Regions from separate parts of the Mesorhizobium sp. M0998 genome, predicted to be linked through region 3. Evidence: predicted binding sites of a transcription regulator. Region 3 holds the regulator's gene; each other region holds the start of a gene.
The links. Region 3 encodes LexA, which represses DNA repair genes until DNA is damaged. Its sites were predicted from a motif close to TGTTCNNNNTGTGTTCNG; they were not measured.

Region 1 (3,260 bases), on a different contig from region 3:
GCGGACCAGGCTCGGCATCTCCTGGTAGAAAAAGGTGATCAGCAGCGAGGCGATATGGGCGCCGTCGACGTCGGCATCGGTCATGATGATGACCCGGTCGTAACGCAGGTCCTCGTCGCGATATCTCGAGCGCGTGCCGCAGCCAAGCGCCTGGATGAGGTCGGATATCTGCTGGTTGGCGGCAAGCTTGTCGTTGCCGGCGCTGGCGACGTTGAGGATCTTGCCGCGCAGGGGCAGCACCGCCTGGCTGGCGCGGTCGCGCGCCTGCTTTGCCGAACCGCCGGCCGAATCGCCCTCGACGATGAACAGCTCGGCACCGGCGGCGGCATTCTGCGTGCAGTCGGCGAGCTTGCCGGGCAGCCGCAGTTTGCGCACCGCACTTTTGCGCGACACTTCCTTTTCCTGGCGGCGGCGCACCCGCTCGTCGGCGCGCGCGATCACCCATTCGAGCAGTTTCGAAGCTTCCTGCGGATTGTCGGCCAGCCAATGGTCGAACGGGTCGCGGATAGCGCTTTCGACGATGCGGATCGCCTCGATCGTCGCGAGCCTGTCCTTGGTCTGGCCGACGAATTCCGGTTCGCGGATGAACACCGACAGCATGCCTGCCGCCGAGATCATCACATCCTCGGAAGTGACGATCGAGGCGCGCTTGTTGCCGACCAGGTCGGCATAAGCGCGCAAGCCGCGCGTCAGGACGTTGCGGAAGCCGGCCTCATGCGTGCCGCCCTCCGCGGTCGGGATGGTGTTGCAATAGGAATTGATAAAACCGTCGCCGCCGAACCAGGTCACCGCCCATTCGAGCGAACCGTGACCGCCCTGCTTCTCGCTCTTGCCGGCAAACATTTCACGGGTCACCTGGAATTCGTCGCCGAGCGAGGCTTTCAGATAGTCCTTGAGGCCGCCCGGAAAATGGAATTCTGCCTTGGCCGGCGTCGTGTCCTTTTCCTTGATCAGCGAGGGATCGCAGGTCCAGCGGATTTCGACACCGCCGAACAGATAGGCCTTTGACCGCGCCATGCGGTAGAGCCGCGCCGGCTCGAAAGCAGCACCCTTGCCGAAAATCTGCTCGTCTGGATGGAAGCGGATCTTCGTGCCGCGGCGGTTGTGCACCTCGCCGAGCTGCTCCAGGCCGGTCACCGGAACGCCTCGCGAGAAGCGCTGGCGATAGAGCTTGCGCCCAATCGCGACCTCGACCTCGAGATGGTCGGACAGCGCGTTGACCACGGAAACGCCGACACCGTGCAGGCCGCCGGACGTCTCGTAAACCTTGCTGTCGAACTTGCCGCCTGAATGCAGCGTCGTCATGATGAGTTCGAGCGCCGGCTTCTTGAATTTCGGGTGCGGATCGACCGGAATGCCGCGGCCGTTGTCGGTTACGGACAGGTATCCGTCGGCGGAAAGCTCGACATCGATGAAGGTCGCATGGCCGGCGACCGCCTCGTCCATCGAATTGTCGATGACTTCGGCGAACAGATGGTGCATCGCCTTGTCGTCGGTGCCGCCAATGTACATGCCCGGGCGCCGTCGCACCGGTTCCAGCCCCTCCAGCACTTCGATGTCGGCGGCACTATAGCTCTCGCTGGCGTCGCGGGGCGCCGGCCGCTTCGCCGCCTGCACCAGCGGGTCGGCCGGGCGCGCGGCGGCGCGAGCCGGTTGCGGCTGCTTGTCCAATTTGGCGAAAAGATCGTTATTGTCGTCCATGCCGGTCCTGGATTCCGATGCTGCGAATCACCACCCGATACTGCCACGCTTTTGGCGGGCAGGCGACGGAGGTTCCTGTTACGTTCGAGGATAGGGCCTCTTACTGCAAAACCATTCGACAGCCAAGCGGCGGAAATGGGGTCGAAGGTGGAGCATCGACGTTTTGTAAACCCTGTCCGAAGGTTACGCCGGAAGATTGGCTAAAAGGCGGTATTTGCGGACTGTCGCTGACCTAGAATGCAGCGGAACCCTCAAGAGGCTGTCGCTTAAGCATGTTGGATTACAGTTCGCTCCTGCTCGCGGCGGCGCTGTCGGGCACGTGCCTTAGCATCACCATGTTTGCCATCTGGTTCAGCGCGCCACAGGCACGCTTTGTGCTGACGGTGGCGTGTGGCATTCTCGTGCTCGTCGCACATGTGGTGTTGTTCTGGCATTACACCAGGGATCCAAGCGCCTGGCTTTGCCAGATCGTGCTTGCGCTGCTCAGCCTCGGCTTCCTGATCATCTGCCTGTCGGCCATGCAATACCTCGGCATAGGCGACTACAGGCGAGCCATCTTGCCGACCTTGGTTGCGATGGCCGTTTGCGCGGGCGCGACGTATCTCGGGTTTGATGGTGTCGGCTTTATTGTCACCTACGCGACGGTAACGGCGCTGCTCTCGCTCATCGGGGCGATGTTCTGGATTGAGGGTGGTCACGATCGCCGGATATTGCTGGTCGTCTCGTTCCTGAGCGGCGTCTGTGCCCTGTCGTTCGGACTTTGCGGCGCGGTCCTGCTGGTCACGGGCCAATGGGTGCTGGGTGTTGCGCCCGACAATTGGGCCGAGCGGGTGAATTCCGTCGTGGCCGTCGCCTGCATGACCGGGCTCGGCGCATTGACGCTCTCCCTGCACCATTTGCAGGCGCAGATCGAATTGAAGGCCGAGACGATGACCGATCCATTGACCGGGCTGATGAATCGGCGGGCGTTGACGGCACTCTACGGCGAGCGGGTCTTCGGTCCGTTCATGTCCGTTGCCATGTTCGACCTTGACCATTTCAAGAGGACGAACGACGTATTCGGTCACCCGGTCGGCGACCAGGTTCTGTGCCGCTTTGCCGCCGTCATCAGGAAATACGCCCGGACCGGCGTCGACGCCTTCCGTTTGGGCGGCGAGGAATTCGTGCTCGTCATATCGCGGATGACGGAAGAGAAGGCCTATGACATTGCGAGCAAGATCAGCGTCGCCTTCGGCACGGAAGTCGTGGCCACCCAACTCGGTCCGTTGCGAAGCACAGTCAGCGGCGGCATCGGCTTTGGCGGAACAAACGGCACCGGTCTCGACGATGTGCTGGCCGAAGCCGACGCAGCACTCTATGCGGCAAAGCGCGCCGGGCGAAATCGCGTCGTCGTTCGGGACCGGGCGAGCAAGGCCGACGGGCCGGCCTTGCGTTCTGCCTGATTGAGGTTTCTATCTGCTTGTTAGACCCGTGATCTTGTCCGAAAACCGGATTCCACTTTTCGGGATCATGATCTATTCCGCCGCACCCAGATATTCCGACAGCGGCGGGCAGGAGCA
Region 2 (3,260 bases), on a different contig from region 3:
CTTCGCCGGCGACCAGCGTGCCGATCGGCGCGCCGATCCAGCGAAGCGTGCCATCCGAACCCAGCGCAATGTCGCCATTGGCCGAGGCGCCGAAGCGCTCGGCCCGCGCCTCGAACTCGGCGGCAAGCGCCTTCTGCGCCGCCGCCCGCACCGCCTTGGCATCCTCGCCGCCGGCGCTCTGGTCGGCGGTGAAGCGGAAACCTTGCAACTCGCCGACGTGATGGCCTTCGACGAGGACGGTTCCGGTTGGGCTGATTTCGGCTTCAGGCATCGTGTTTTCTCTAAGGCGCCGCATGAGGACGGAAGTCCTGCGGTCTACAAAACGTTTCGTCAACCGCTCATGCAGCGCATCCGACAATCTGTCTTCGATTTCGCGCGTCTTTTCCTGCCAGTGTGCCCGATCGGCCAGCCAGCCGGGCCGGTTGGAAACGAAGGTCCATGTGCGGATCTGGGCAATCCTGTGCGACAGCGTGTCGATGTCGCCTTCGGTTGTGTCGGCACGGCGCACCTGCTCGGCCATGTAGTTCTCGTCGACATGGCCATGCCTGGCAAGGTCCATGTAGATGGAGGCGATCAAGTCGGCGTGCTGGGCCGGCGCGATCTTCCTGTAGTCGGGCAGCGCGCAGGCTTCCCAAAGCAGCGCCACGCGCCTGGCATCGGTGGTGAGTGCCCGGACGTCCTCGTCGCGCGACAGATGCTCGAGCGCCTGCGCGTCCACGGCCGGCAGCGCGCGCGTCAGGCCTTCGACCGGGGCGTTGGTCTCGATCGAGCGCTTCAGCGCATCGAGGCTGGCGAAATCGAAATGCGCGGTGCGCCACTGCAGCACTTTCACCGGATCGAAATCATGCGCCTCGATCTTGTTGACCAGTTCATCATCCAGCGGATCGACCTGGCCGGTGACGCCGAAGGTGCCGTCGCGCAGATGCCGGCCGGCGCGGCCGGCAATCTGGCCGAGCTCGGCCGCCGTCAGGTTGCGGTACTGGTAGCCGTCGAATTTACGGTTCTGGGCGAAGGCGACGTGGTCGAGGTCGAGGTTGAGGCCCATGCCGATGGCGTCGGTGGCGACGAGGTAGTCGACGTCGCCCGACTGGAACAGCGCCACCTGGGCGTTGCGGGTGCGCGGGCTGAGTGCGCCGAGCACGACGGCGGCACCGCCCTGCTGGCGGCGGATCAGCTCGGCGATGGCATAGACCTCGTCGGCCGAAAAGGCGACGATCGCCGTGCGCCGCGGCAGGCGGGTCAGCTTCTTCGAGCCGGCATAGGCAAGGTGCGACAGGCGTGGCCGGGTCACCACCGACACGCCCCGCAGCAGGCGCTGCAGGATGCCATGCATGGTGGCCGCGCCCAGCAGCAGCGTCTCCTGCCGGCCGCGCAGATGCAGGATGCGATCGGTAAAGATGTGTCCGCGTTCGAGATCGCCGGCGAGCTGGACCTCGTCGATGGCAACGAAGGCGGCGTCGGTCTCGCGCGGCATCGCTTCCACGGTGCAGACCGAGTATTTCGCGCCCGCCGGCTGGATCTTTTCCTCGCCGGTGATGAGCGCCACCTTATGGGCGCCGACCTTCTCGCAGACGCGCGTATAGACCTCGCGGGCAAGCAGCCTGAGCGGCAGGCCGATGACGCCGCTTTCGTGCGCCACCATGCGTTCGATGGCGAGATGGGTCTTGCCGGTGTTGGTCGGGCCGAGCACGGCCGTCACGTCTCGACCCGACAGGATCAGCGGTTCAGTGTGTTTCGGATGGATGTTCATCGGCCTGGAAATAAGGCTCTCTGCCTCGCATTGTCGGGAGCGCGCCCATATTGGCCGCGTATGACAGGCGACACATAGGGATTTCGGGCGCGAAGCGAAAGCGGAATATGCCGAGGGCAGGCCGATTGGTTGGTTCGAAGCCAGAAAATCTGTTCCCGATTAACAGTTGGAACGAGTCTGGAACGAATCAGCGACGAATCACTGACTCGCGCTGATTCAGGGTTTGTTCACGGCTACATCTGGGTTTTCTGTCGGCGTACCTCACCACATGCTGAATCACGGAAACTGGCCCGATTTATGCAAGCGGCATCCAAGCGAGCACTGCGGTTAACCTTTGCCGGCGAATGGTCGTGGCCGGCCAATCTGCTTCGCACAACATTATGAAATTATTGATGTTTCCTAATGCGTTTTAATCATTTCGCGGGTGTTTTCAGCTCTCGCCGTTAACGTTCCGCTCAAAGCCGGAACGAATCGGCGACGAATCAGCGATAGCTGAAGTTTCTTGGTTTGTTCACCGCAACATGTTGTGTCGTGAACAGCTTTTCCACCGAGAATCCACAGGCTGCCGGGCGGCTTTTGCACAAGCTGCGAGTTTGCCGTTAACCTTTGCGTGCCGGATTGGGGCAGCGTGCTGCATCGAGATCTTGCAACGGGAAGACCGCTATAGAAACGGGCCGTTTTGCAGGCCCGTTCGTCCAAGCGCGGATCTGTCTCAACGTAAAGACAAACGATCAGGCGACGTACTGGCCGCCATTGGCTGATATGGTCGAGCCGGTGATGAAACCGGCATCGTCGGAAGCGAGGAAGACGACGCAGCGCGCGATCTCCTCCGGCTCGCCGAGACGGCCGACCGGGATGTGCGGGATGACGCGCTCGTTGAGGACCTTCTCGTCCATTGCCTTGACCATCTCGGTGGCGATGTAGCCGGGGCAAATGACGTTGACGGTGATGCCGGCGCGCGCGCCTTCCTGGGCCAGTGCCTTGGTGAAGCCGATATCGCCGGCCTTCGAGGCCGAATAATTGACCTGGCCGACCTGGCCTTTCTGGCCGTTGATCGAGGAGATGGTGATGATGCGACCGAACTTACGGTCGCGCATGCCGCCCCACAATGGATGCGTCATGTTGAAGACGCCGGAAAGGTTGGTGTCGAGGACCTCTTTCCATTGCTCGCGCGTCATCTTATGGAACATCGCGTCGCGAGTGATGCCGGCATTGTTGACCAGCACCGAGACGGGACCGAGATCGGCCTCTATCTGTTTGATGCCGGCGGCGCAGGCCTCGTAGTCGGCGACGGACCATTTATAGACCGGGATGCCGGTCGCGGCCTTGAACTTTGCCGCCGCTTCTTCATTGCCGGCGTAGTTTGCGGCGACCGAATAGCCGGCGCTTTTCAAGGCGACCGATATCGCCGCGCCGATGCCGCGCGACCCGCCTGTGACGATTGCAACCTTTGTCATATGTCCTCCCGGGAAATGCAGATGACTGAGCGTTGAAGCGGTGGGGTTTGCCC
Region 3 (3,260 bases):
TTTGCCTCGACAAGCTCGATGAACAGATCCGCCAGCGCGATGCTCTTCTTGCGCACCGCCGTCATATCGACATCGTTCCAGATGTCGAGCGCGCCCTTCAGCGTGCGCATCGACAGGACCGGCTGCGTGCCGCACAGAAACCGGCGGATGCCGGTGCCGGCCGCATAGCCTGGCTCGAAGGCGAAGGGCCGTGCATGGCCCCACCAGCCGGTGAGCGGCTGCTGGATGTCGGAAAGATGCCGCTCAGCCGCATAGATGAAGGCAGGCGCGCCGGGGCCGCCATTCAGATATTTGTAGGTGCAGCCAACGGCAAAATCGGCGTTTGCCTTGTCGAGCTCGACTGGCATCGCGCCGGCGGTGTGGCAGAGATCCCAGACGATCATCGCCCCGGCTTCCTGAGCCCTGCGCGTCAGCGCCGGCATGTCGCGCAGTTCGCCCGACCTATAGTTGACGTGGTTGACCAGCACCACGGCGGTGCGTTCGTCGATCAGCTCTTCGATGGTCGGCGCGTCGACTCCCGAGAGGCGCAGCAGCGTATCTTTTCGCGTCGAAACCACACCTCGGCCATGTAGAGGTCCGTCGGAAAACTATCGCCCTCGGCGACGATGACCTGCCGCTCCGGTCGCATGGCCATGGCGGCGTGCAGCAGCTTGTAGATGTTGACCGATGTCGTGTCGCAGACCACCGTCTGGCCGGCCGCGGCACCGATCAGGCGCCCGAGCTGGTCGCCAAGTTCAAGCGGCATGTTGAACCAGCCGGCCGTGTTCCATGCGCGGATGAGATCATGCGACCATTCTTCGGTCGCGGCCTTGTGCAGTTCATCGAAAGCGGCACGTGAAGCAGCTCCTAGCGAATTGCCGTCGAGATAGATCACTCCTTGCGGCAACACAAAGCGGTCGCGCATCGCGCGCAGCGGATCCGCGGCATCCATCGCCTTTATGGCCACGAGATCGGGAATTCCTGTCATGATTTGTCTGCTCCCCCAAGATCCAACGCAACGCCGGACACGCATCGACTGTTCTTCCATTACCTGGTTGCGCGCAGCAAGGCTCCACCGGCGAGAAGCAGCCTGACCAGACGGTGGAAACCGGGACTTAACCCGAGGTTGGCGTTTTGAGTTCGTTTCGTTCACGGTGCATTGACCAAACCGCACAGTCGATAAGGGTTCAATTCCGTGCCTTTTGCCGACCGACGGCCGATGCCAGTGCCGCCATCTAGGAGGCCAGAAGGGCGCAAACGAAAGCAGAATCAAGGCGATGAGGCTTGCGGCGGTGAAAATGCGGTACGCCGGTAGGGGACGTCGTTTGTTTCCCGAGCCTTAACGCATTCATTAAACTTTAAACAGTTGCGGAACACAACTGGAACAGATAGTGTTTGTTCTGGGTTTGTTTTTCTGATTCTGTTGGGGGTCGCTATGCTGACACGCAAACAACACGAACTGCTTATGTTCATCCACGAAAGGTTGAAGGAAAGCGGTATCCCGCCTTCATTCGACGAGATGAAGGAAGCGCTCGACCTGGCTTCCAAATCCGGAATCCACCGGCTGATTACGGCGCTGGAGGAGCGCGGCTTCATTCGCCGTTTGCCCAACCGGGCCCGTGCGCTGGAAGTGCTACGCCTGCCTGACTCGATCGCCCCCGGCCTCAATGCGGCACGCAAGTTCTCGCCGAGTGTCATCCAGGGCAGTCTTGGGCAAGGCGCCCCTCGGCAAGGCAAGCCGACATCGTCGCGCGTGCCCGCAGCCGGAAATGACGACGATGTCGTCGCCGCCGTTTCGATCCCGGTGATGGGCCGCATCGCTGCCGGTGTGCCGATCGACGCCATCCAGCACCAGACGCATTCGATTTCGGTGCCGCCGGATATGATCATGGGCGGCGAGCATTATGCGCTCGAGGTCAAAGGCGATTCGATGATCGAGGCCGGCATTTTCGACGGCGACACGGTGATCATCCGCAATGCCGATACGGCGAGCCCCGGTGAGATCGTGGTGGCACTGGTCGACGAGGAGGAAGCGACGCTGAAGCGGTTCCGCCGCAAGGGCGCCTCGATCGCCCTGGAAGCCGCCAATCCGGCCTACGAGACGCGCATCTTCGGACCAGACAGGGTCAAGGTGCAGGGCAAGCTCGTCGGACTGATCCGCCGCTACTGAGCTCCGCCCTTGGCGCCGGCTTTGGGGTTGTCGGCCCGGCGGTATGGCGGCAGGCCCCGTGCCGCGCGTGAAAATTTCCGCTGCACGTGCCAGGGCCGGTATGATTTTTCGACGGCGAAGCGGATCTCGGCGCGTGTTGCCGCTTGTGGATCGAAATAGACGGCGGCACTTCCCGCGCGCGCCAGTTGCCGTTTGGTGACGACGAGGACCAGCCGGTCGTAGTAGCAGGGGTTATGGGCGGTGGCGTCGTCGATGACGATCAAGCTGGCAAAGGCGCAGGCTGGCCGCGCAGTATCGCGGTCCTTGGCTTGCGCGATGATCGCGCCGGATGGATGCCTGGCAAGGCAGAGGCCGTCCGTGCAAATGAACGGCATGCCCGGCGGTAGGTCGGCCGGATCGGCAATGTCGAATTGCGGGTCGTTCTTTCCAGGTGTTTCCGGCGCGACGATAGCCTCTGATGTGAGCGCGCGTTTCCAGTTGTCGATGGTGAACTCATTCGGGCGTGCCCGGTTGACCGCGAGTTCACCGCTGCCGATCGACAGCACGACCAGCCGTGCGTCCTCCGAGACCAATACGTCGGGTATGCGTGTCTGCGTTGTCGTCAGCAAGCCGGCGAGCGCAAAAGGAAGTGCCGCCAGCCGCAACCACGTCGTCGCCATGCTGGCAATGACGAGGGCGATCGTCACCAGAAGGACGGATCTCAGCGAAATCAGCCCGACCGCATCGATCGGCGAGCGCTCCGAGATCCACCCGGACAGGGCGATCATCGCCGTCAGCCCCTTGCCCATGACATAGAGGAAAGGGCCATCCGCACCGAACGGCATCGCCAGCGCGCTGAGAACGGCGAAGGGCATGACGACCAGTGAGACGATGGGCATGATGGCCAGATTGGCGAACAGGCTGAGCGGCGCCACGCGCTGGAAATGCCATATGGCGAAAAGCGCCGTGGCGCTCCCTGCAATGGTCGAGGTCATCGCCAGACCGCACATGCCCAGCAGGACCTTTCGCGTGGCAAGGCGTAGCGGCGACTTCCGCGGCGGCGGCGTGGTGGCCCTCCCGGCGCGGTAATCGGACCAGCCTGCATAGGCGCCGACAAGGGCCGCCGTCGCGG

Region 1: the regulator LexA is predicted to act here: its motif matches at 1,772-1,789, upstream of parE (DNA topoisomerase IV subunit B).
Region 2: the regulator LexA is predicted to act here: its motif matches at 1,918-1,935, upstream of NKH59_RS15855 (helicase-related protein).

What each region holds. Positions count from the first base shown of each region.
Region 1 covers NZ_JAMYND010000011.1:30,890-34,149, forward strand. Annotated here, with positions in the region: gene parE (DNA topoisomerase IV subunit B) at 1-1,701, opposite strand, end outside; gene NKH59_RS12780 (GGDEF domain-containing protein) at 1,974-3,143, shown strand; gene gcvP (aminomethyl-transferring glycine dehydrogenase) at 3,216-3,260, opposite strand, start outside.
Region 2 covers NZ_JAMYND010000014.1:113,915-117,174, forward strand. Annotated here, with positions in the region: gene NKH59_RS15855 (helicase-related protein) at 1-1,750, opposite strand, end outside; gene phbB (acetoacetyl-CoA reductase) at 2,482-3,207, opposite strand.
Region 3 covers NZ_JAMYND010000031.1:22,262-25,521, forward strand. Annotated here, with positions in the region: partial or broken gene kynU (kynureninase) at 1-967, opposite strand, end outside; gene lexA (transcriptional repressor LexA) at 1,415-2,149, shown strand; gene NKH59_RS24815 (ComEC/Rec2 family competence protein) at 2,143-3,260, opposite strand, start outside.